2 linked regions of the Rubripirellula tenax genome follow. The protein of the gene in region 2 interacts with the protein of the main gene of each other region in a pairwise test. Links are inferred from orthologs where the notes say so. Each region holds a gene or a part of one and is shown on either strand. Other genes may lie near its edges.

Region 1 (3,113 bases), on a different replicon or contig from region 2:
CAAAGTCGTACTTAGCGAACGTTTGATCGATCGCTGATTGGTCGGCGAGATTTGCTTCGACGAGCGTGAATCGCGGATCGGATTGAAGCCGTTTCAACCGATCCCGCTTGAGGTCGACACTGTAGTAGTCGTTGACGTTGTCCAAACCGACAACGTTGACGCCGCGATCAAGTAACCGCCGGGACAGGTGAAAGCCGATGAAGCCGGCTGCGCCGGTCACTAAATAGGTGGTCATCCGTGATCTTACATTCGCTTTAGATAGGTTCTTCGATCAGATGCTCTTCCATCGAATCGATCCCGCCGGGGACGATCTTGGTGACGTTCACCTTGGTTCGACGGAGCTCTTCGATCTCGGCAGCCATTTGGGAAATCAAGTTAGCGATTTCGCCACCGGCAACATCACCCAGGTTGACCATCAAGGCTTTGCGAGCGCTGTAAGTAAGTCCGTGCTGTTTCATCGAAATCTCTTCGTGCTGTCGTCATGGAGAAGGAAAAATAGTTGCGCCCGATAATGGGGGGCGACTCTACCGCTAGTTCAGGAATAGTCCGGTCGCTGTCGAATGCAATCTTTCTATTCGACGGTCACGCTTTTTGCCAAATTTCGTGGCTTGTCGACGTCACATCCGCGCAATAATGCGATGTGGTACGACAACAACTGCAATGGCACAACCGTTACGATCGGCTGCAGGAACCCGGGGACTTGGGGGACACGGATGACGTCGTCGGCAATCGCGTCGATGTGCGGATCGTCGTGGCTGGCGACGGCGATGATCGGTCCGCCGCGGGCTTTGACCTCTTCCATGTTGGCCATGACCTTATCGTGCGTCGTGCCTCGCGGGACGATGAACACGCTCGGCGTTTGCTTGTCGACCAGCGCGATCGGGCCGTGTTTCATCTCGGCTGCCGGGTATCCTTCGGCGTGGATGTAGCTGATTTCTTTTAACTTCAGCGCGCCTTCCAACGCCGTCGGGAAATTGTATTGGCGGCCCAGGTACAAGACGGTCGTCGCGTCACAGTACTTTTTGGCAACGTCGCGGACTTGTTGGTCACACGTCAGTGCTTGTTGCACGGCGGCGGGCAGCCGGCGTAGTTCTTCGATGAAACCTTGGCCGGCCTCGTAGCTCATGTGACGGGTGCGACCAAAATACAACGCCAACATCGCTAACACGCAGCACTGGGACGTATACGCCTTCGTGCTGGCCACGCCGATTTCGGGGCCGGCATGCAAGTACACGCCGCCATCGGCCGCTTGGGCGATCGAGCTAGCGACGACGTTACAGATCGCGAGTGTGCGGTGACCTTTGCGTTTGGTTTCTCGAAGCGCCGCCAGCGTGTCGGCCGTTTCGCCGCTTTGCGTGATTCCGAACACCAACGTGTTGTTCTCGATCGGCGGATTGCGATAGCGAAGCTCGCTGGCGTATTCGACGCTGACGGGAATACGGGCCAGCTCTTCGATCAAGTATTCGCCGACCAGGGCCGAGTGCCAACTGGTTCCGCAACCGGTCAAAATGATCCGCTCGACGCTGCGCAGTTGCTGGGGCGTCAGGTTCAGTCCACCGAACACCGCAGTGGCGTCCTGATCGTCCAAACGTCCTCGCATCGCGTTGCGAATCGATTCAGGTTGCTCGTAGATTTCCTTGAGCATGTAGTGTTCGTATTCGCCCAGCGAAACATCGCCGGTGTCGACTTCGAGCGGTCGGATGTCGACGCGGACTTTGCCCGAGTCGCGGTGCAGCACCGAAAAACCTTCGGGCGTTAACACCGCGATTTGGTGATCGGCCAAATAGACGATCCGGTCGGTACGTCCGGCCAACGGCGACGCATCGCTGCTGACAAAGTACTCGCCTTTACCGACGCCGATGACCAGGGGACTGCCGAAGCGAGCGGCGATCATAAAATTGGGTCGGTCACGAAACGCGATCGCCAATCCGTAGGTTCCGCGAAGTCGTGCGATCGAGGCTTGGACCGCCGTCAAATAGCGAACGTTGGGCTGGTCCGCGATCTCGGCCGTGTTCTTCAGGTTTTCGGCAATCAGGTGCGCGGCGACCTCGCTGTCCGTATCCGAATGGAAGACGTAACCCTTTTTGATCAGTTCGTCTTTGAGGATTTGGAAGTTCTCGATCACGCCGTTATGGACCAGAACCACCTCGCCATCGCCGCCCAAGTGCGGGTGAGCGTTGGGTTCGGTCGCCGGACCATGCGTAGCCCAGCGGGTGTGCCCGATTCCCATCGTTCCCACGGGCGAGACCGAGCCGATGCGATCCACCAAGGAATCGATGCGTCCGACAGATCGCGTGATGACAAACGATTCGCCGCCGTGAATCGCGACACCCGATGAATCGTAGCCGCGATATTCTAATCGACGCAGTCCATCAATTAAGAACGGGCATGCCTCATCGCTGCCGACGTAACCTACGATTCCGCACATACTTCTTCTCGTTTGCAGTTCACCATTGCGTCCGGGCTGTCTTGAGCGCGGAGAGGTCGAATGGTGTATTTTTTTCCAAAACCGCCTCTCGAGCAAGAGCGCCGAACGGGAGGGACGTTTTTAGAATTTAGTCCAGATAACATTGCTACCAAACGGAAAATATTTACCGTTCGGCGACAATCAACGGATAGACACGATAGGCGCGTGCCGCCGCAGAGGGAAGTCGCAAAGTTCGGGCGTCATCGCCAGAAACCGTGATGCGCAATAATCCGCCATTAGCCGCGGTGCAGTGAACGTATGTCGCGTAACGATTTCGCCGGCCCGCGCAGCCACGCACCTGACACGATCAAGAAACCGATCAAGCCGCCCGCCGCCCCTGTGCTGCACCAGTCGAGTAAGCCTTCCAGGTGTCACCATCGCGATACAACAGTGTGGTTTCGCTGTGCGAGACCCGCGAAATCAATTTCAACATCGCCTCGTCCTGCCATTGTTCGGCCGCGGTCGCGACCAAAATCAAATCGACGGCTCCGATCGTATGGGCGACACGGACCAATCCGCGGTCGATCGGCTCGGGGTACACCTGAGGACGAATTGACGCACCCCGAAGGGTTTGGTGAAATTGCTTCAGTGTCGTCTCGCCACCGGCCATCTCGAACTGATCGATGACGATGTAGCGGACGGTCGG
Region 2 (3,171 bases):
GGCGAGCAATTGCGAGCCTCCCTGGCCGAACTTGATCCGTCGCAGCGAACCGAGCGGTTGCGGACGTACTTTGCCGAGCAATTGTCCGCCATCATGGGGATCGATCCTGGCGATATCGAGCCCGAAACATCGCTAACGTCTCTGGGAATGGATTCACTAATGGCGCTTGAATTGGGCAACAAGATGAAGTCCACGCTCAGCGTCGAGATGCCGATGAGCATGTACGTTCAAGGGCCATCGATTCGAAAACTGTGCGACTATGTTTCCAGTGCGATGGACAAATCCGAATGACCGTGTCGACCGGCGAGGCGGCACTGCTTCGGAGAAGAAAAGGGAGGGAAAGTGCATCGGGAGAATTTCGCTGGTAGCGAGAAAACGGACGACTTCGTAATGACTAGGTCCGTTTGGGGTGAGGCTGGCCTGGTCTTCGCTGCTGCTCACTGTTTGTTAAGACACCGGTCTTGGATCGTCAGTTAGCACCTTCACTCAGCGCGATCCGAGTTCTTCGGATGACTGTGCCGACCCCGAGTAGTGTTAAAGCCGTTAGGTAGATCGTGGTGCCGGTGGGGCTGATCCAGTCGAGTGCTAATAGCGTTGCGAATGTTCCCATCCAGAATGCTCGATCGCTTTTTCCCATCGGGCCGGCGTAGCCTCGGGGGCTGCCGATTTGGATGGCGACGACTCCGGCGAATTCGACAATCACGGCTTGTAAGACGAACGCGACGACGCCCCACATTGGAACGTTTGGGACTAACGCAACGGGTAGGTATAAGGCCACGTCGCTGATCACGTCGCCTAGTTCGTTCAGCACGGCGCCTAGACGACTTTTCATTCCAAATTCGCGGGCCAACATCCCATCGATCGCGTTCAGTGCCATGCGGACCAGCAAGATGATCGGCATCGCCGCTAGCGCCCACCACTGGTCCGGATAGGCTGCGATCAATCCGCCGCCTATGAACGAGAGCACGACCGCGCCGATCGTGACTTGATTCGCTGTCATACCGGCAGCCGCCATTCGTGTGCAGATCGGCCGCAGTAGGTTTTGAAACTTGGGTTTTAAGTCGTAGACGCTGGGCATGGTGGGCGATCAATTCGTTTCAAAGAGTCGGCGTACCTCGGGGCGAATCACGACGGCGGGTCGCGCGGATTGGATCATCGTGAAGGCGTCCTCGGCCGATGTTGCTCGTTCGGTTTGGATCAACCACGCGGCGACGATGGCGACGCTGCGTGAGTATCCGGCTTTGCAATGTACCAGTACTCCGTCGTGGTGGTGTTGCAGGATGAAGGCGACGGCTTGGTCGAGTTGTGTCCGCGTGGGCGCGGTTAGGTCCAAGATCGGAAGCTCTAGACGCGTGATGCCTCGAAGCGATTCGGGTTCGTCGAATGCGTTGCAGACATCGATGACGGCCGAGACCTTTTTGCCGACGATATCACTTGCTTCGGTCTCGGTTACATGTCGGCCGATCCAAACGCCATCGGCGACATGGTCGATCATCGCCGACTGGCGTGCGTAGTACTTCCACGACAACCACTGCGCCGCAAGCACCGGCCCCAGCACGATCTTGGCCGCCCAACTGATCCGGCCGGCTTCGCGGCGATACACCGACGGTCCCAGCCATGCGTAACCCACCGCAACGATCGCGCAGGCAATCGCAGGCCACAGCGTTAGCCAACCGAGCGCCGGTATCCAGACGATGGGCAATCCAAACCCAAGCGCCAGTATCGCGTAGCCGATCGCGAATCCGCGTCCACCTTTGTGCGGTGTTTTCCACGCTCGCCCATCGATGAAATACATCACCAAGACCGCCAGCACAAAACCGCCGACCACATCGATGACATGGTGTTGGTAGAGCAACAGCGTCGAGCATCCGATCAGGAAGAACCAGAAGTGCGATACGACTCGCACGATTCGATTCGGACTGTGTTTGGCAAAGTGAACCGCCAACACGGTTCGAAGTGCGATGTGCATCGACGGGCACAGGTTGTAAGGCCGGTCCATGGCGGTGAACCAGTTGTAGATGCCACCGAAGAAACCCGTCGCGATAGGACGCTCCACCGCCAACTGCAACGGGAACAACAGGAAACAGATGGCGGCCGCGATGACGACGGCCGACAGTCGCAACGCCAAGACTTTCAGTTCTTTTCGGTCGCGACACAGAAACGGTGCCGCCACAAAGAACAGATCGATCGACATATAAGGCACGATCATGATCGGTACGAAGGGAATCCATCGCTCCCAGTCGTAATACCAGGTGCCGACGTCGCTCCGCAGGCTGGTCACATACGACGCGCCACCATACAGCAGCAAGAACAGCGCCGATGTCACCAACGCGACCTTTGTCGCATCGGCGAACGAAACGCGATCGTGAGAGACGGTGCCATGGACGGGCGATTTGGATGGGTTCATCGGCGGATGTCTTCCTATCATGCTGTATCGAGGCCGAAATCGGCGATGTTCAGCTTAAGAGCCTAACTATCTTGCCGCGCGGCGCAGATTTTTGCCGGCGGAGGATCTATCTTCTTAGACTCTCACAAAGACCACGCCATGATGAATCACCTCGCGCCCGAAGTCCGCACGACACTCCTTTGCCTGTTTTCGGCGTTGGCGGTGTCCAGCGCGATCACGATTGGGTTGAAGCAGTTGAAACCGGATCGTGACTTTCACGAATTGCGATGTCGCGTCTGGACGTGGTGGGCGATCGTCGGTGTTTTCTCGTTGTCGTTGATGTGGTCGACGAATGCGGCGATCGGTTTCTTTGGGTTTGTCAGCTTTTTGGCGCTCAAGGAGTTTTTGTCGATGACGCCGACACGCCGCGCCGATCGGCGGGTGCTTTTCTACGCCTATCTTGCCGTCCCGATTCAGTATTGGCTTGCCGCCAGCGGTTGGTACGGGATGTTTATCGTGTTCATTCCGGTGATGATGTTTGTGTGGTTGCCGACGCGGATGTGGATGATCGGACAAACCGACGGGTTTTTGCGTGCAGCCGGTTCGTTGCACTGGGCGTTGATGATCACGGTGTTCAGCCTGTCACACGCCGCGTTCTTGTTGGTCATGTCGCCGGGCGAAACGGCGCGCGTGGCGGCCGAGTTTCCGTCGACGATTGCCGAGACCAGTCCCGGGCCGGGGTTGTTGGTGTTTTTGATTCTGATGACGGAACTGAACGATATTTT

Evidence for each region. The genes of interacting proteins can lie anywhere in the genome.
Region 1: the proteins of Poly51_RS20470 (region 2) and glmS interact in binary tests that used the Escherichia coli proteins (3 or more experiments, as listed by UniProt). The link is inferred for Rubripirellula tenax from one-to-one orthologs.

Annotation. Positions count from the first base shown.
Region 1 is NZ_SJPW01000002.1:659,417-662,529, reverse strand. What follows is about bases 1-2,905. They hold glmS (glutamine--fructose-6-phosphate transaminase (isomerizing)), read right to left. Parts: upstream 2,429-2,905; coding sequence 572-2,428; downstream 1-571. Other genes in these bases: Poly51_RS30350 (hypothetical protein), read right to left, coding at 2,787-2,905; Poly51_RS08215 (hypothetical protein), read right to left, coding at 255-458; Poly51_RS08220 (NAD-dependent epimerase), read right to left, coding at 1-235. In the rest of the region: more of Poly51_RS30350, read right to left, coding at 2,906-3,113. UniProt on the Escherichia coli protein: Catalyzes the first step in hexosamine metabolism, converting fructose-6P into glucosamine-6P using glutamine as a nitrogen source.
Region 2 is NZ_SJPW01000005.1:561,415-564,585, reverse strand. The notes cover bases 248-3,167. They hold Poly51_RS20470 (phosphatase PAP2/dual specificity phosphatase family protein), read right to left. Parts: upstream 2,408-3,167; coding sequence 1,088-2,407; downstream 248-1,087. Other genes in these bases: Poly51_RS20465 (phosphatidate cytidylyltransferase), read left to right, coding at 2,546-3,167; Poly51_RS20475 (CDP-alcohol phosphatidyltransferase family protein), read right to left, coding at 470-1,078; Poly51_RS20480 (type I polyketide synthase), read left to right, coding at 248-291. Outside these bases: more of Poly51_RS20480, read left to right, coding at 1-247; more of Poly51_RS20465, read left to right, coding at 3,168-3,171.